One region of the Paenibacillus sp. WLX1005 genome, then DNA from elsewhere that is predicted to be linked to it. Evidence: riboswitches for the same ligand, from Rfam matches in the RefSeq annotation. Region 1 holds a riboswitch; each other region holds the start of a gene.
The links. Region 1 has a riboswitch for cyclic di-AMP ahead of kdpF (K(+)-transporting ATPase subunit F). Riboswitches for the same ligand answer to the same signal wherever they lie in the genome.
Positions count from the first base shown of each region.

Region 1 (6,582 bases):
CCGCACATATTCAATATTTTATCGATCAATTGGTCAAGCTGGATATATCGCCACGCTGTCTCGTATTGACGCACTGGCACTGGGATCATGTCTTCGGTATGAATCAGGCGAACACAACGATCATTGCACAGACGATGACGACCGAAGCGATCAAACAGATGCAGCAATGGAGTTGGAGTGACGAAGCGCTGGATCAGCGGGTGGAGGACGGCAGTGAGATTGCCTTTTGCGCCGATGCGATCAAGAAGGAGCATGTCGAGACTCGAGATATTTTATTGCCAACACCGGATATTACCTTTGAACGCAAACTGGAGATCGATCTGGGGCGTGTTCATTGTATTATCGAGCATGTAGGTGGCGATCATTCCGCAGATTCCACCATCGTATATGTAAAAGAAGATAAAATGCTGTTTCTCGGCGATTGCATCTATCCGAATATTCATGTAACCCCGAACGAATATACAGCCGAAGGTGCATTGCAGCTTGTACAGGCGTTGCGACAATATGATGTAGATACTGCTTTGCGGTCGCATCATACCGAGACGTGGGATGGCGAACAATTCCGCCATCAGCTGGGTATACTGGAAACGGTTGCTTTATTGGTGCGCGATGAGGACAACGATGAGGTATTCATACGTCGGCAACTACAATCCAAGCTAGAGCGTGAGCTGAACGAGGAAGAATTGGAGATCATTGAACAGTTTATAAACGGACGAAACCGTCAGCAGCACAACGGCTAATAGTAAGCGGCTCAGGTATTCTTTTGCCGTACTCTTTGCCGCCGTACTGCTTCAGCTTCATGATCGCGAAACAGATGCAGCTTGCCATTCTCAACCATTCGCATACGCGGACCGGTAAATCCGCGCTTGATCAGCTGCTTACGCATATACAGCATAAGTGCCCAATGGCTGACAATGAGAATATGCTCCGCTTCGGATGCGAGAATAACATCCAGCGCCCGATCGATTCGTGCGTTCGCTTCGGCAACCATACGCTTGTACCGTCTGCTTAATAACGGCGCGATACGAGCGAAAGCAGCCCAGCCGATAAATGGAAAACGCAGCTCGGTATTAAACGTAGGCGGTGTAATCTCACGCAGCTCTGGCATAATGATAATCTCGCCAGAATAAATAGACTGCGCTGTCTTGATTGCACGCGGCAGATCGCTGGCAAAGCATAGTTCCCAGTTCAGCCCGCGTAGATCCGTCGTGCCCAATTCGATCTCGGCTACATCATATTCTTCAAGCCAAGTGACCAGTTCGCTGACGGTGACCATCTGCCGGATCGGAAACTCCTTATTCACTTTGAAATGTCGGACAAGTCCAATAGTCTTCATTAGGGGTCGTGTGTAACTCCTTATTCGTAATATGCTACAATAATGATTATACCCATTTCCGATAGGAACCGTATAATTGCTTCAGAAAGGAAGATCATAACATGAGTCAATGGGAATATAAAACGATAAAATTGGAACCGGGTGGTTTTCTTGGTGGCAAAGTCGATATGGACGATCTGCAAGGAACGTTGAACGACCTCGGCTTTGACGGCTGGGAGCTGGTGTCTTCCTTTGATACAACCATTTCGCAAGGCAGCTCGCGTGAAGTTATTCTAATCTTCAAACGCAGTGCACTGCTGGATTAACTCTCGATAACGGTTACATAACCATATGGGACCTGTTAAAAACGTTAAAACGAAACATGACAACTGCGTTTGGCAATGACAAACGCCATACAGAGGAGGCAATCGCATGATCGGAACATGGATGGAAGAGATCAAATCCATTTTACGTACCGAGTTAAGCAGCCTGGAAGATTTTTTGCTGCCGCCTGCTGGCGATGTGGAAATTGCTCAAGTAGAGCAAGCGATGAATATTACATTTCCAGATGAATGGAAGCAGCTATATCATACGCATAACGGTGAATCCCGCAGCGGTCCAGGATTGTTTTTTGGGCTGCAATTTCTGAGCTTGAACGAAATGCTCAGCGAGTGGAAAATTTGGTCTGATTTGGAGAGTGATTATCAGGAGCTTGGTGATCATTATTCGATTCCTTCCGGTTGGGTCAAGGAGCAATATATTAACCGCAAATGGATTCCATTTTGCCATGATGGTGGTGGGAATCATCTTGGTATTGATCTGGACCCTGATGAGAACGGAGTTGTCGGTCAGGTAATTAACTTTGGGCGTGATGAAGAAACGAAATTTGTCATCGCTCATAATTTGGGTGAATTTATCCATTTCATGCGCAACACAGTGCGTGAAGGTAATTATACAGTCGAGCAAGAAGATGGCATGGGATACTGGATGTATGGACGCAATGATCAGGCGCGACTGTTGCGGGATGCTCAGCAGTTTGCACTGGGCGACGTAGTATCCTCGACATCTGTTCCTGCCTCGGCGACGGAATTTGCAGATTGGATGGGGCGCTTGTCTTTGCCATGGCAGGATTTGATTCGTATGGAAAATGCAGCTCCAGAAGACTTTGAACGTCAGTATCGCATCTATTTGACCGATGAAAATTTGACCGATGTAAGTGGATTGGAACGATGCAAGGAAGTACGTGAGCTGAGTTTGTCACGCAATCAGGTGACGGATATCCAGCCGCTTGTTCATTGCCGGGAATTGAAGAATCTGTATTTGATCAAAAATCCGATTAGCGATCTGCGTCCATTGTCTCGGTTGCCTTATTTGTATTATTTGAACATTTCGGGCACAGCAGTGAGTGATCTAAGCCCTCTGGCTGAACTGCCACGTCTTACGCAACTGGATTGTAGCGATACCCCTGTTGAAGACTATCGTCCGTTAACAGGGATCGCTACATTGACCGATTTGACAATCTCATCACCTTCGCACGAGACGGCGCAGATCATCAGTAGCATGCGTCAATTACGTCATTTAACGGTGAACGAAGCCTATGCCTGGCGATTGCAGGACTGGCAGCAGATTGCCACCTTACCGTTAACTTCCTTGAAGGTCAACGGTGCTGCTTGGAACGATGTCGAGCATCTACGTGCATTGGATCAATTACAGGAACTATCGTTACAAAATGTACGTCTGGATGACGCTTCTGCGTTGGCACATTTGCCATCTTTGCAAAAGTTAAGTCTGTTGCAAAATACGGATATAGGGGAATTGGTGAACATCACCTCCTCGCCGACACTGCGCAGTTTTCTCGGTAGCTTTGTACAATTCGATCAGGTAAAAGATGGCTTTGTGCAGAATGTCGATTTTTCCAGTTTGATTGGTGATGTAACCGATGAGCAGAGAGAAGTCTGGTCGAATTACAACCGCCGCTAAGTAAACAAATACCTGCCGGAGCACTCATTGTGCTTCGGTTTTTTGGCGTGTCTATCATATCCACGCAGAGTAGTATTTATGAATACATAGGCTTACAAATGACATTGAAAATAATGACATATCTTGTTTCATTCAGTTACGAAAACGATGCGTGATATGTTGAAACAAAATGTAAAAAGTGAGCAAACGCGAGCAAAACAGAGGAAAAACTAGCCTGCGATAGGTAGCAATTTACTAAAGTTTTAAAAATCAAACTTGCGGGCAAAAAGGGCTTTTTTTGCCTTTTTGATCCACTTTACTCTTGGGTGCGACAGGCGTAATATACATTTCAGGATTTAGAGATTCACCGGTAACGGGAATCGCTATTGTTCAGAATAAACCAACGTATAACAATGTTTCTTGTTCTTGTATTGCTGAGTTTCCGGTCATGCCGGAAAACGGGGGAACCAATCTGTAGTATGACGGAGGTGTGAGAGCCGCCGTTAGACTGCACGGGGTGAATCCGTCAGCACCGGTAACCATGGGACCGGCGCTGATGGTAGGGCGACTCTCACCGCCCGAATCCGACAGCTAACCTCGTAAGCAGAAGTCGAGAGAGGAGTGTGGAACTTGTGCCTACATGACACAGGGTAAACAAAGCTCTGTGTTTTCTTGTGCTCTTTTGGGAACATTCTGAACCTTGTACAATCAATTGCGCTTAATTTCCGAATGGTGGGCAGCTTCATCGTCTATCCGCCGGAAAGCGGGGGAACCAATCGTCACGCTGTATAGGCTGGTATTGCTTAGGCAACCGCTTTGTACAGTATAGACATGGGGTGAATTCCGGTAGTGACCGGAACGGGCAATCTTCCAGCCCGAACCCGACAGCTAACCTCGTCAGCGAATCAGGGAGAACTTATATCCGGCTTGAACCGGCGAAACGATTGCAGTCATCATGTTATGACTGTGCAGGTTTCGTGCGGTCCATAGGAGAAGCCCGGTGAAAAGTTCCATTTTACCGAGGCTTCTTTTTTTGCGCCCAATTTCCGGATATATACGATATTAACAAGTAATTAATTTGGATTGAAGGAGTTACGTACCATGCTAGATTTAATCATGATTGTGTTGATACTACTCATTGCATTCGCGCTTGGAGGACTGGGAGAATGGTCGTCCAGAGTGATCGGGGAAAGAGGGAAGGAACAATGACCTGGTTATTATGGATTATCATTGCAGGCGTACTGTTGTATCTATGTTATGCCCTGATCTATCCCGAGAAATTCTAAACCGAAACCAACAGAAGAGAGTGGAGTGAGTATGTTAGCATACATCGGAGTTGCTGTTACTTTATTAATCGCGCTGTTACTGGCTCGTCCAATGGGCTTGTATATGGCTCGCGTATTTGATTATAATCCGGGGCGTCTGGATCGCTGGTTCGGACCACTGGAGAAATTGATTTTTAAAATAGGCGGTATTCGCCAGAGCAACCAAACGTGGAAACAATACGCCGCAGCGTTGCTAGTGAGCAATACAATTCTGATTTTGATTGTATATATCGTTTTTCGATTGCAGGACAAGCTGCCGATGAATCCTGCGGGGATCGCAGCGATGAGCCCGGACTTAGCGTTTAACACGGCAATCAGTTTTATGACAAATACAAATTTGCAGCATTATAGCGGAGAAAGTGGATTGTCGCTGTTCTCGCAAATGACAGCGATCATTCTAATGATGTTCATGTCACCAGCTACTGGTATTGCTGTAGCAATCGCATTTATTCGTGGGCTGGCAGGCAAGCCACTTGGTAACTTTTTCGTCGATCTGACACGGGCAATTACACGCATTTTGTTACCACTGGCAATTGTGGCTGCGCTGGTATTTATCAGTCTGGGCGTACCGCAAACGATGCAAACGTCGGTTACTGCCAATACGATGCAGGGTGCACAGCAAGAGATTGGTATGGGACCAATCGGCAGCTTCCTAGCGATCAAAGAACTGGGCAACAACGGCGGTGGCTTCTTCGGTGCCAACTCCGCACATCCATTTGAGAATCCGAACGGTTTTAGTAATATGCTGCAAATGCTGTTGATGCTGCTTGTACCGATGTCGCTGCCTTTTACGTATGGACGTATGGTGAATAATCTGAAGCAGGGACGCGTATTGTTCGTTTCGATGGCGATGATGTTTATCGTTATGCTGAGCGTATCGCTATACGCCGAGCATCAGGGCAATCCGCTGATCAATCAGCTTGGATTGCAGCAAAGTGCAGGTTCGATGGAAGGGAAAGAAGTACGCTTTGGCGTAGAGCAATCATCATTGTATTCGGTCGTAACGACTGCTTCTGAAACAGGCGCAATCAATACGATGCACGATACGTTGACACCGCTTGGCGGCATGGTCACGATCAGCAATATGATGCTGAATACAGTCTTCGGTGGCTCTGGGGTCGGTATGATGAACGTACTCATGTATGCGATTATATCAGTCTTTCTGTCCGGTCTGATGGTTGGGCGTACACCAGAATTCCTCGGTCGTAAGATTGAAGGAAAAGAGATGAAGCTGATTGCGGTTACGCTATTAATTCAGCCACTACTCATTCTGGCACCTACGGCGCTGGCACTAACGTATTATCCAGATACAATCTCCAATCCGAGCTTCCATGGATTGACGCAGGCATTGTACGAATTTACATCTTCTGCGGCTAACAACGGATCAGGGTTCGAGGGATTGGGCGATAATACGCCATTCTGGAATATTTCGACTGGTGCAGTCATGTTTATAGCACGCTTCTTTTCGATGGTAACTCTGCTTGCCGTTGCTGGTTCGTTGCTCGCCAAGACGCCAGTTCCAGAAAGCAGCGGTACACTGCGTACCGATCAAGCGATATTTGGTGGTGTGTTCGTTGTGATCGTCGTGTTGGTTGGCGCATTGACCTTCTTCCCGGCGCTCGTACTGGGGCCGATTGCAGAACAATTGACCCTGTAATCTCATAACATGCTATATATCGCGCTGTATCCCACAAGCGATATCGTGATATCACCAACGTCGTTATATCATTAACGACATAGGCTGCGCCATGAATCCAAACATCAATACGTGTACATTCAGGTATGTCCATACAATAGAAATAAGTGACAATCAGGTGGAGGAATCAGCAATGAAAAATCAAGCTTCCGTGATGAACCGGGAACTGATAACGAAAGCATTACAGCAGTCGTTTGTAAAATTAAACCCGCTGCTTATGATCAAAAATCCGGTCATGTTTGTCGTCGAGGTTGGATTGGTGATCAGCATTCTGCTGATCTTCGTTC
Region 1 is NZ_CP176756.1:2,453,819-2,460,400, forward strand. It holds gene ACE3MZ_RS10630 (MBL fold metallo-hydrolase) at 1-740, shown strand, start outside; gene ACE3MZ_RS10635 (histidine phosphatase family protein) at 752-1,303, opposite strand; gene ACE3MZ_RS10640 (DUF4177 domain-containing protein) at 1,438-1,641, shown strand; gene ACE3MZ_RS10645 (SMI1/KNR4 family protein) at 1,748-3,295, shown strand; cyclic di-AMP (ydaO/yuaA leader) riboswitch at 3,697-3,896, shown strand; cyclic di-AMP (ydaO/yuaA leader) riboswitch at 3,980-4,192, shown strand; gene kdpF (K(+)-transporting ATPase subunit F) at 4,480-4,560, shown strand; gene kdpA (potassium-transporting ATPase subunit KdpA) at 4,592-6,256, shown strand; gene kdpB (potassium-transporting ATPase subunit KdpB) at 6,429-6,582, shown strand, end outside.

Region 2 (6,582 bases), 2.4 Mb from region 1:
CATAGAAAATGACAACCTGTACAATCTGTGCATCAGTCAAGGCTGAGTTTTGCAGATACCACGCAAATAACCCCCGTAATCGCTTATGTAGCGTAAACGGGGGTTATTTTTATGTGAATATGGATAGTGAACAGCGAGGCAAGGTAGTAGTCGTTTCGCTTATCAATCAAGTGTGTTCCATAGGACTATCGTTAGCAAGTAAAGCGTACATCTGATGATCTTCCCATTGACCGTTGATCTTCACCAGTTGACGAGCAATTCCTTCCTTCTGAAAGCCACATTTCTCCAATACACGTCTGGATGCCGTATTATGAGGAATCACGCCTGCTTGAATACGATGCAGATTCAGCGAGCGAAATGCATACTCTACTACGAGCCGTACGCTAGCAGTCATATAGCCTGTGCCTTTGTATGCAGCGCTTAGGGAGTAGCCCAGATCAGCAAATTGACCAACTCCACGCACAATATGACTGACAGAGATCGTACCTGCCAGTACATCATCCTCATCGCGAAAAATACCAAATAGATAACTACGATCTTCAGCAGCTTCCTGCTTACGACGGTAGATCAGATCCAGCTGACTGGCAAAGGTGAAAAATTCATCCGGGTACTGCGGCTCATACCGTTGATTATCTTCACGACTGGAAAGCCGCAATTGCAGTAATTGCTCCGCATCATCCGGCTGCAACAGGCGGACATAAATACCTTTGTCCTGGTCGTGCAATTGCATATGCATGATAGTATCCCTCCTTGCTATAGCAGCTATGTGTAATCCTTTTGTACGTCTGTCTGACGTTCTAGCCGCGCCTGCTTCAGCTTTACGCGCAAGTCGCGGAAAAAGTCAGTCAGCAGGGCAGCGCATTCTTCCTGCATGATTCCTTCCAATACTTCGGTACGATGATTAAAGCGCGGTTCTTGTAGCAGATTCATCAGTGTGCCAGCACAACCTGCCTTGGGATCCGTTGTACCGTATACAACGGTTGGCACACGGCTTTGAACGATCGCACCGGCACACATCGGGCATGGCTCTAGTGTAACGTATAGCGTACAGTCTAGCAGCCGCCATGATCCGAGCGTTTCGCTAGCTTCGCGAATGGCTATGATCTCGGCATGGGCGGTAGCGTCGTGAGTCGTTTCACGCAGATTGTAGCCGCGTCCGATGATTTCGTTATTTTTGACGATAACGGCACCGATAGGGACTTCACCTAGCGCTTCGGCTTTGCGCGCTTCTAGGATCGCCTCTTTCATCCAGTGCTGATAGGAAGTATTCGAAATGGTAAACCCTTCTTTCTATTGTGGATACATATGGCACTTGTCCATCGAACAAATATTCGTTGTTAACAGCTTGTGGACAAAACTGTGGATAACTATGTTTTGTTGTGGAAAACTTACTTTTTAATCGTTTTTGTTAATAACTTTTAAGAGAATGAAGACAGCGAGAGAGCAGGCACCGTATAGGCTGGCGCGATTTGGACAGCTATGGGACATTTTCTATACGTATCAAATGTTTTCCACAGGCTTTCGACTCAATTTTAGGCAATTTAGGCGCTAATTTCAATTATAATCCACAGGCAAAAAAACGGATACCGAGTATATCGGCATCCGTTATAACGAGAACATAGCGTTCCCATTTCATATATACGATTAGTTACTAGTGTCGCTTCCATTACCGACAATGGATTGAAGAGTCGGATTCACATCGCTATCTACATATTTACGAACGATTGCAACCTCAACGCGGCGGTTTTTGGCACGTCCGACATTGGTTGAGTTGTCGGCAATCGGATGGTACTGACCATAGCCGATTGCACTGAATTTACGTGGGTCGAGTTTCTGGTTGAGCAATAGAATTTGCATAAAGTTCAGTGCACGGTCCGAACTCAGATTCCAGTTGGAAGTATATCTGGAGTTGGAGATCGGTACGTTATCTGTGTGACCGGAGACGATAATATCATAATCCGGAATCGCTTGTAAAATAGAGGATAAGGATTTGGCTAGCATACGAGAATCGGTTTTGACCGTTGCCTGACCGGAAGCGAACAGCGTATTATCGCTAATTGTTACTTTCAGTTCAGACTGGTTCAGCTTGGTCGTTAACTGAGAGCTGAGTCCGTTTTCTTTGATATACTGATCCAGTTTGCGTTTGAGATTCTCCAGATCTTGTTGTTCCTGCTTTTGCAGTGCTGCACGCAGTTTTTGCTGAGAAGACTTTTGTTCGGAATTGTCAGCTGCGGCTGCGGTATTGTCTTGTTGATTTTTGCTCGGAACTTCACCTTCTGTTGGAGCCATCGCATTCTCATCCAGTACACCACTACCGCCTGTAAAGGCAGCGCTCATTGCTTTGGCCATCTGTTGGAACTTGGCAGCATCCAGCGAGCTCATGGAGAACAGAGTAATAAAGAGTGCTAACAGCAGGGTCATCAAGTCGGAATAGGGGAGCAACCAGCTCTCATCGGCATGCTCCTCATGGGGTTCATGTCGTTTACCCTTCTTGCTCACCGCCGCCGCCTCCTTCCTGTTGTCCCTCTAGCTCAATTTTTTCCGTTGGAGTCAGGAACACTGCCAGTTTTTGACTGATTGCCATGGTCGATACGCCGGATTGAATCGATAGCAAACCTTCGACCATCATCAGCTTAATCTCCACTTCTGCTTTGGACAGACGCTTCAATTTATTGGCCATCGGATGCCACAATACATAACCGGTAAAGATACCGAGAACCGTTGCGATAAACGCACCAGCGATCGCGTGGGAGAGCTTTTCCATATCACTCAAATCGGCAAGGGCGGCGATCAGACCGACAACCGCACCGAGTACCCCGAGTGTAGGAGCATACATACCCGCCTGTGAGAAGATCAACGCGCCAGAGCGGTGACGTTCCTCGGTAGCATTAATATCTTCCATCAGTACATCCTGCACAAACTCCTGATCATTACCATCAATGATCATCCGCATTCCATTGCGGAGAAAGGAATTGTCGATTTCTTCAACTTTGGACTCCAGCGCCAGTAAACCTTCGCGGCGAGTAATCGAAGCCCAATCCATGAATGTACGAACCAGTTCCTTTTTGTCGAGCAGGGTCTGGTTTTTGAAAATGATCCCGAACAGCTTCGGAACACGTTTGACTTCGGGCATCGGGAAAGCCATAAAGATCGTTGCGGCTGTACCTACGAGGATGATAACATAAGCAGCTGGGTTATTAACCAGACTGACCAGGGGAGCACCCTTGAGGATCATACCGACAACTAGAGAGAGAACCCCGAGTACCAGACCAAGAATTGTTGAAATTTGCATAATACACCTCGTCCATGAGTATATGTTGTATTGCCTGCATCATTCTCTTCCATGGAATGATGGCATTGCTTCATTCGCTGATACTTTTGTTATCGACAGAATATGATGCTTTATGAAGAGTTTTTTGAGTTATAATGGAAAGAAGTTGGCAATTGTAACAATATTGACAGATGGACTGGAGGTTCGTTATGGGCGTGAAGCATGGACGCGAGTATGAGGATATACTGACAGATTTGACGACAGCACTGGACTTGATTCCCGATTGTTATCTGTTTTTTCAGATGCCGCCGGAAGAATGGGCAGGACTGCAACCGGATGAGCGTCGGGAAGTACAGGAAGCGCTGGCAGAGGATCTTTTTTATGCGCTGGGTTCCGAACCTTCCATTCAGGTTGGTAGCGGAGTGGTCATTTATGCAGCAGATACACACCGGATCGATATTTTGATTGGAGAAACGGAAATGACCTTTGTTCCGCTCATCTGATGAAGACCGTGATATGAATATAAATGGGTAAATCAAAAAGACCAGATTGTGGGAGATAGCTGCATGCTTCTCTAAGCGATCTGGTCTTTTGGCATTAAGTAGAGAGCGAGAATCATAATGTCGTTACCGATATTCGATATACAGAGTTTCTTGATAGAGGTTACAGATTACGCTGTATCTTCACCTTGCTCATACACCATACAGTAAAATGGCTTCATGCCATCTGGTGTGCGGCGGTCATACGTATCGGTAATATGAAAATCAGCCTTTTGGTATGTGCGAATAGCGCGCTGATTCCAGGTGAGGACTTCCAAATCAATCTCTGCTTCAGGTTGACGTGTGATTGCTTCCTGAGTAATAACGCGGACAAAATGTTCACCATACCCGTTACCACACAGATCAGGTCGCATGCCAACCCCTAATCTGATCGTACCTTCTAGCGGGAAAAATTGAGCAAAGCCACATAACACACCATCGGCGTCCATTACAGAAGCATATTGCTGGTGACGCAGCTGTGGATCGCCAAACTCGACCTCCAGTTGCTTCATTTGCTCCCACGGCATCCAGCCATAAATATCGTACGGCGCCTCATATACCCATGTACAAATATCAGCCGCATGAGCTTCCGTCATTGGCGTAACTGCAAAGGGTGGGGTTAGGGAAACGGGCATAAAAGATTGCTCCTTTACCATATGATTTAACAACGCAAAACACGGGTATAAATTAAAAAATAATTCAAATAAATAATGGAAAATGTGTTTACCATAATTATGAGATGTTTAATAAGTAGTAGACATAATTATAGATGTTGTTCCAAAATCTTATTTAACTTTTTAATGAAAAAGTGTAACTAATCCAATATTTTCTTCGTTTATATAGTATAGAACAAAATAAAAAAACCGCAAAAGATTCTGGCGGGAATCTCTTACGGTTAATAAATAAAAATGATCAAACAGATAAAAGTCGTATATTAATTGTCGGTTGCAAACGTGTCAAAGCTGTAGTTGCTCATTACGCGTTTTGCGCCGACATAACGTTCTGCATAGTAGTCCATGCTCAGGTTGTCGATGCGTACGCCTCTGGATGTAGAAGCATGTGCAAATTGCGTGCTGCTTACCATGACTCCAACATGTGAAACTCCTGCTCCAGTCGTGTTGAAGAAGACGAGGTCTCCAGCTTGCAGATTGTCTCTGCTTACTGCGTCGCCTACTTGGAATTGCGATGTGGATTGACGCGGCAGATCGATGTTCATTTTACCGAATACATATTGAGTGAATCCGGAGCAATCGAAACCGTTAAATGAAGTTCCCCCGATGCGGTACGGTGTTCCCATTGCTGGATCAATGATCTGGTCCATTTTGGAATCAGCATGTGCACTGCTATTCCCCATAACAGTAAATGCAATTGCGAATCCCATAAGTGCGGCGGTTAGTTTCTTTTTCATGTTCAAAATCATTTGTCCCCTTCCAATGCCTACGAGGTTAGCTTAAGGATTCGGTAGAAGGCTTCCCCTATGATCCCTCTCTTGCAAGATCAATTCACCCAAAACGGTTCCCCCGTTTCCCGGTGCCACGGAATTTGGCTTTACGCTTGATTAATGCACCGTATGACGTATGACGATATCCAACTTTTTCGACAAAATTCAGCTTTTCTGGTAAAAGTTACAAGATAACCTTCTAAAGTTTACAAAGTTGTTACTAAAAACTCGCTGGGTTTATTCTAACAGAGCTTTTTTACTTTGGCAACGTTTGATAACTGTTTTTCTATGAAAATTATTGTCATCTTTATGACATGGCATGGTGAAAACCGCGCCAATAAAGGGATTACATTTATTAAAAAAAATTCATTTTTAAGCGTAAAGTGATGATTGTTTACGCGCAAACTGGATGATTCGTGATTACTTTCCTTTTTTTCGGTCATTTTTTTGTAAACTTTAGACTTTTGCCGATATTTGTTTTAATTTTTTGATACTTTATATGACATAAGCGGCGTAGAATTGGCTTTTTGACCCCAAACCGCTACAATCATGGTAAAATCAATCATATGAAGATATCGGTTCATACTTGAACAGAAAAGGAGTTATTTTTATCATGGATCAAAATCAACAACCTGAACAACAACCTGCCAAAAAATCAATGTCTTTAAATATTATTAGCAGTAGCGCCAAGAGTACGAAACACAAAGGTTTTGGTGCTGGTTCTATCAATCTCAACAATGTTTCTCCTATTATTATTGACCGCGGCGAAGCCAGTATTGATATTGGCGCGATGCATGCGAAAAGTAAAGTAGAGCGTGGGATCAAATTCAGCGCCAATCGCGAAGACGTAGTAGATGGACGTCAAGTATGGGTCGTTTGGGTAGCGGTAGACAAGCAGCCGGAAGGCGGCAGTTATGCTGGAGCAACCGCATGTGAAATGTGGATTAATGAAGAAGAAAAAAGAGGCTGGAAAATTCTCGCCGATCACGTCAACAAATTGGACTATGCGATTAAACGCCGTATTATGCTGAGTGAACTAGGTAGCGAAGACAAAGCAGCTTTGAAAAAGCTCTTGTCTACGCATAATGAAGACTGGTGGAACCGTTCGCCAGAGGAATTAAAAGAAGCGCTAGAAGGCTGACGTTCGATGACTCGCCAAATGTGAATACGAATGAGATCCTGAATGTCAGGACTATCTGATGAAGCAACACATGGTAATGTCCATTTGGCGCGCACAAAATCGTTATTATCGTACGCCAATACTATATTGCCCACAAACGATGTACACAACATGAGGCTGGAGATCAACTGATTTCCAGTCTTTTTGCATA
Region 2 is NZ_CP176756.1:90,910-97,491, forward strand. It holds gene ACE3MZ_RS00385 (GNAT family N-acetyltransferase) at 167-736, opposite strand; gene tadA (tRNA adenosine(34) deaminase TadA) at 763-1,275, opposite strand; gene motB (flagellar motor protein MotB) at 1,645-2,499, opposite strand; gene motA (flagellar motor stator protein MotA) at 2,483-3,292, opposite strand; gene ACE3MZ_RS00405 (hypothetical protein) at 3,481-3,774, shown strand; gene ACE3MZ_RS00410 (GNAT family N-acetyltransferase) at 3,942-4,445, opposite strand; gene ACE3MZ_RS00415 (C40 family peptidase) at 4,745-5,218, opposite strand; cyclic di-AMP (ydaO/yuaA leader) riboswitch at 5,230-5,368, opposite strand; gene ACE3MZ_RS00420 (YwhD family protein) at 5,865-6,392, shown strand.
Region 2: another riboswitch for cyclic di-AMP. It lies ahead of ACE3MZ_RS00415 (C40 family peptidase); the one in region 1 lies ahead of kdpF (K(+)-transporting ATPase subunit F).

Region 3 (6,582 bases), 2.7 Mb from region 1:
AAGACCCATTGTTCGCAGGCGAAGCGTTCCAGCACAATCTGGAAAAAGTCGAGAAACTTCGTCCAATCGCCCGTGCCAAAGGCGTAGAGATCGCGCATATCGTGCTCGCATGGTATCTGACTCGCGACTCCATCGACGCGATCATCCCGGGTGCTAAACGCTCCGATCAGGTGCTGGATAATCTGAAAACACTGGATGTGCAGCTGACTCCGCAAGAGATTGAACAGATCAACCATATTTTCGTCTAATCGAATTACCCCTCAGTAGAATATACAAGACCACAGCTCTCCTTTACCGGAATACGCTGTGGTCTTTGTTTGCTATATTCACTTCATCGTATACATCATACATCCGCTACATTTTGTTGTAGCAGCATTCATTGCTTCAATCGTTCAAGACTTGCAAGCAGCTCAATCCTTTTACGCTGGATAGCCTCCGCCCGGTGGCGGCCATGCTCCCAGCAATCTGCGGATGATTACAATCTCGCCAAGATGGTACGTATTGTGGGATGCGATATTGCGCAGGAATCCGGCAACCGTCTCTGTTGGGATATGAGTGAGCGGTGTCGCCAGCTCCAACGTCTGCGCCAACTCACAGGCGCTGTCGATGCCCTGCAAGAAATCGTCCAATACTTGCTGCCACGATGTCTCATCGGCGGCACGACTTTCCTGTGGCCAGCTCTCCGCTGGAATCGGCGGACGCTGCGGCTGTTCACCACGGACATGAGCGAGCATGAAATCCTGCCAGTACGTCATATGGCTGATCAGCTGATGGATCGTGTACGGCAAGCCGTCTACACGCTGCCCGGACAGCTCCAGATCAATATCGGATAATGCTTTGGCAATCGGCAAATGCCCTCTTTCCCCGATCAGGGATTGAACCAATGCTCTGGCAAAAGCTTGTTCTGCGGTTTGACTCATCTTCGTTCCCCCTCCGTTTCTAGCTAAATGTATATCATTCGGCAGCAAATTTCAACGCGAGCGGACGGAACCACAAGTGAACAACGCCCTTCGATGAATACGCATGCTCTCATTCGTCACTTCCAACCTTATTCGCACCATTCATGAATAGATACACATAACAAAAAGCCCCTCCGGTTTCCAGTGTTGATCTCATTGTGCCATGAGGTCTTTGTTCACTGTCTACCTTGAGGGGATGATACCAGGTGCTGCCTACTTCATCTGCATCACCAGTGAGGCTCTATTACGCACATCTTGTTGCCGCCAGTAAGATCACCAATCATTCAGACGATCAGGCATTGTTGAAGCGATATGCCAGCAATTGATCCTGCTCTGGCGTTTCCAGCGGTTCCTCGTCATATTTATAATTTGTATAATCAGCCAGCAAATGACGCCAGAAACGGCGGGTGTGCATATTGCGCCCGGTCGCATTCGTATGCAGCGCCCAGCTACCTTTGAATTGTTCAAATATATGCGTTGCTGCCTGCTGTGCCAGCCCTTTGCCACGGAACGAACGCATTAGGAAAAACTCATGCAGAAAATACTGCGCCTGCTCCCCATGCGGAATGTATGGTGGTGTAGAGACGAGCGCAAAGCCTGCCGGAATACCATCCACGCGTAACAGAAACGGGAACAAAATGCCGGGGTGCTGCCACCAGATTTTGAACACATCACTTTGCTGTGCCAGCGTTGCGCAGCGATCATCTTCCTCAAATACACCGTAACGGTTCGGTGTACGATCCCAGATTTCCGACATGTCATACAGGTAAAAGGGATACATATTGCAAATAATATGCTTGTCCGCCGCAGGGCAAAGCTCGATCTCCAGCTTATGTTCCGCGACCGGTTTAAGTTCCGGGTTACTATTCATACCAACCTCCTGCTGTTCGGGCATTGCCGCCGCTCGGCGACGTTGCCCTTCATTTTACAGCTCATTCCTACTTCTTCAGTACACCGGCTGCATGACGCAGCGCTGCCATTGCCTGTTTGACAAAGGCGCGATTTTCCGGCTCCCATTCATTCGGATCGTCCATAAACGAATCCTCGATAAAATCCTCCAGCCCACTGGCGATCTTCTTGCGTTCTGCCGGGCTAACATTTCCTTTACCACGCAATGTTTGCACCGCTGTGCGCATGTGACGGCACGATTGCTGCACAAAAGCATAATCGTCCTTGTCCCATGCTTTCGGGTTATCCATATCGTAAAAGGCAATCCATTTCTCAATCTGGGTTGCCGCCTGTTTGTCGTCCAATTGAGGCATGATCCATTCTCCATTTCGCGGCAGCATCCTGCTGCCCATCATCTTAATCTGGCGCGATCATCATTTCGTATTCTTGTACACCGTGCAAGCAGGCTTACCTTGTTGCCTGCCCAATACAGCAAACTACCGAAATATGCACATTCGCCAACCTTTATTGTATCCTCTTTGCCCGATGACGTATAGTATGCGCGAATATCGGATTCAGGAAGTAACCCGCTGCGTTGCGGAACCCGGAACATCTCCCAGCTCATGCAGACGATCGGAGTTGTACACATGTACACCCCGCTTCTCCATGCACGCCATCCGGTATAGCGCCCTCGCTACCTTTTCGGCAGGGATTGCTTTGTACTTGGCTAACGCCCCGCCCATAAGCGGCGACAGCACTTTGGCGAGAGCGGCACCGATGCGCTCGCCAGTACGTAATTCTTGTCGTTCCCCGAGCAATAGTGAGGGACGCGCTGTGGAGAAAGACGGATAATCCAGCCCAACCAGCTTGTGCTCCAACTCACCTTTGATACGGTTATAAAATATCTTGGATGTGCGATCTGCTCCCATCGCGCTCACTAGCAACAGCTGGGTTGCGCCTTGCCGCTTCGCCAGTTCTGCTACGCGCAGCGGATACGTCACATCGATCCGGTACATATTGTCCTGTGTACCGGCTTGTTTGATCGTAGTACCTAGACAGCAGTACACATCATCAGCAACCAGGTCGTCCAGATGGTCGTCCAGCCGCTCGTAATCTACGAGGATCTGGGTAATGCGGGGCGTGTTGTCCCATTCCGGCACACGTTTGCGCACCAGAACGACGATTTGCCGATATTCCGGCGCGTCCAGCAGTATAGAAGTTAGCGCGCTGCCTACCAATCCGGTTGCTCCAGCAATGAGTGCTACTTTGTCCGTCATACGATCATCTCCAAACTTCATAAGTGTAAGTATGTACCGCCTGCTACCGATAAGAACGGCATGCAGCGGCATGATGGTGGATTCTTTATCATTATACCCGCTTCTAGTGGAGATGAGCCTGTGCGCCCTGTCACAACAAAAAGGCGACACTGCCGCCATTCGTATGGACAATATGATCCGCGCCCAGACCTTTGTAAATCATGCGTGAATTGCTACTTTCGGTAATGACATAGATCGGATCGCTCGTCCATGAACGGCACATCTGGATATAACGGCAGCACAGGGGCAAGCTCCGTTCAAACAGATATACTTTACCGACCGTCATCTGCGGCAAACACCACTCATCCTGACGCTGAGTATCCAGCAGCAGCACATGATGGATGCCCATCCGTTCCATTTTAACTTTCTCACTATAGCTGTTCACGATCGCGGCAAAATCAATACCTTTTACTTTGAGCAGCTGCATAAACTGCTCTCCTGCCCGCGTCGCCGGAGATACCAGCACATAGGGCCTTGGTAACTCCGATTCCTGCTCCAACTCCATCTCTTTTCTCCTCCAATGTGTGAAGGCAAACAAAAAAGAAGCGCACAAGAGGTACCCTCGCCGCTTCTCAGGCATTCCGAACAGCACACACCTGTGTCCTACCGGATGTCATGATCATTGTCGCCTCTCTTAATTCAGCTTACGAGGTTAGCTGACGGATTCGGGAGTAAGAGTCTCCCTACGGATTCGATGCTGTTATACATAACAGGCATCTTTGTTCCGATTCACCCCTGAAAAGCACCTACTGGCACTTCTCGCTGGTTCCCCCGCTCTCCGCACGAATCTGCCCGGATGGCAGTACAGCGTACAGACATTCAGCTGGTAACAGCATACGAATATCATCGTATGCCGAAATTTATGAACTCGAGACGAATCATACTCCCGTCCACGATCAAAGTAAAGGCAGACGGAATGCGGTTTTGTGCCAATTTGATGGTTTAGGCACATGATGCAATGACTTTTCTCTCGTATTCGCCTGCTTACGCCATATTATTTCATTTTCCTGCAATTTTGTGAAAAGAACAGAAAAACGGAGCATTATGATGATGCGGCTATGAATCGCTAGGATGAATCCGATTACATGAGCATCTTCCATCCCAAATCGGCAGGGATCACGGTTAGATTTCGTTTACGCTATCACGGATATGCCCTATGATGGCTCACAACGAAACCTTACATTACAAGGAGTGTATGTAAAAATGATCATGACTGCTGTTCCGCTGGTTGAAAATCTCGTCCGTTCCCATTGTTCTGTTGTTGATACTGCGCGTATTCGGCATATGGAGCTGTTTGTGTATGATCATCAACGGCTGGCATTGCCGGATCATTGCGAATTTCTGCATTGCGGATTGCTGCGTGTCTGCGGAAATGGTGTAGCAGGCTGGGCGGAATTTGAATTTTCCGACGGTACGACCCATCTTGATCTGGTGAAATGGGCATCTGTCTTCACTCGGTTAAAAGGACAGACGAGCTTGCAGGCGATACAGTATATTCAGCAGCATGAGTCGCAATGGGGCTTCACCCGTACGCATCTGGCAGGCGAAGCACTGGTAGACTGGCATAAAAGTCTGCTTGGTACTGCAAATGCTGAAAAGAGTAGCTTGGATGCGGGTAGCGTAGCGTCTTCTTTACCAGTGGAACGAAATTTTTTGAATCATTATTGCAGCGCATATTATTCTTTTTAGTCTGTGGTGGTTAAGTGTCTGTATAGGCGTGAACAAACGGCTTGTTAGCCGCTTTGGGTCACAGAGGTCCGATATATGACAATTGATACTTATATAAAGGGGCGTTACAGGTCATGCACGAAGAAAAGATCATGGTCGGTGTACATTACAATCTGAATGGTGAACGGCTGATCCGGCGCGGTATCCGGCTTGCCCAGCTGCTTCAGGCACCACTGATCGTACTGAGTATACTGGATGAACCCGTGAGCGAATTGGATATGGACGACCAGAATTATTACAACAGCTGGAAAAAACTGACCGAAGAAGCCGGGGGCAACTTTATGGTCGTTCAGCGCGAAGGACGCGATCTCTCAGAAGCGATTGCGACGGCAGCACACCGCAGTCAAGTCACCCAGCTCATTATCGGGCAATCGGTTCGTTCCTTCTGGGAAGAAATGACCGGGAGTTCGCTAATTAACGATCTGCTGGAGCAGCTGGGGGCAATCGATCTACATATCGTTGCGGTACAGCGAATGAAAGCCAATCTGGAAGAGACGCACGAGGATGGAGTCGAGGTAGACGTGATTCATACGCCGAAGGGCTACCAGATTCGCTACGAAACCGATAAGCCGATTGTGGCGGAAGGTGTCTTTTTCAAAAAGATGCATACGGATTTTGAAAATGGATTATTAAAGTTGCATATTGATGGGGAGTATCAGTATTTGAAGGTGTCAAAAGGGACGCTGGTGGATGCCGAACCACTGGAGCGAATGTTGGATATGCAGGATTAAGATGTCTTCTTCTGAGTACTTGAGTATGGATATTGAATATCAAATGATTCCAAGAAACAGCCGAGTGAGATTCGCATCTGTATCTCCGGCTGTTTCTTGGATTGCCCTTTCCATGCAAAAAGCGTATGATGTAACGTGCTGACTGACATCATATGGTAGCTTTTACGCGTTTGCGGATGGAAAGGAAGGGAAGCACGTTGAACACATTAACACCAATGAAACGGGTGGCGCTGATTGCGTCGCTGGTCTTTTTATGGGGGATTTCTTGGTCGATTTATAAAGTAGCGCTTGCCTATACACCGCCGGTGCTGTTTGCCGGACTTCGTACGCTGATTGGCGGATTGCTGCTGATCATCATTATGTTGCCGCGCAGACGGCTGATCCGCTGGAAGCAAAACTGGCGTGCTTATGCCATTTCGGGCTTGTTAAATGTGGCGTTATTTTATGGATTACAAACGGTGGGACTGATGTATCTGCCATCCGGATTGTTCTCGGTGCTTGTCTATTTGCAGCCCGTACTCGTCGGACTATTTGCTTGGATGTGGCTCGGTGAATCCATGTCATGGCGCAAAGTCATTGGCTTGCTGCTAGGTTTCGCCGGGGTGATCTCGGTGAGTGCAGGCGGCTTCTCCGGTCATGTCGCTGTCGTTGGCGTTGTGCTAGCTCTTGTCACAGCATTAAGCTGGGCGCTGGGTACTGTATTTATCAAAAAAGCCAATCAGACAACCGATGCACTTTGGATGGTCGCCTTCCAATGTACATTAGGTGGTGCGTTACTAACTGCCGCTGGTTCTGTTACAGAAAACTGGTCGGATATTACGTGGAATGCACCGTATTGGTTCGGGCTGATCTTTGGTATTATTTTCGGGATTGCGCTGTCGTGGATGATCTACTTCACACTGGTTGGTGCAGGTGATGCGAGCAAGGTCGCTTCGTACACCTTCCTTGTGCCGCTGTTGT
Region 3 is NZ_CP176756.1:5,276,196-5,282,777, forward strand. It holds gene ACE3MZ_RS22570 (aldo/keto reductase) at 1-248, shown strand, start outside; gene ACE3MZ_RS22575 (DinB family protein) at 420-920, opposite strand; gene ACE3MZ_RS22580 (GNAT family N-acetyltransferase) at 1,252-1,830, opposite strand; gene ACE3MZ_RS22585 (hypothetical protein) at 1,898-2,221, opposite strand; gene ACE3MZ_RS22590 (oxidoreductase) at 2,423-3,124, opposite strand; gene ACE3MZ_RS22595 (hypothetical protein) at 3,255-3,668, opposite strand; cyclic di-AMP (ydaO/yuaA leader) riboswitch at 3,790-3,998, opposite strand; gene ACE3MZ_RS22600 (hypothetical protein) at 4,367-4,852, shown strand; gene ACE3MZ_RS22605 (universal stress protein) at 4,966-5,622, shown strand; gene ACE3MZ_RS22610 (DMT family transporter) at 5,820-6,582, shown strand, end outside.
Region 3: another riboswitch for cyclic di-AMP. It lies ahead of ACE3MZ_RS22595 (hypothetical protein); the one in region 1 lies ahead of kdpF (K(+)-transporting ATPase subunit F).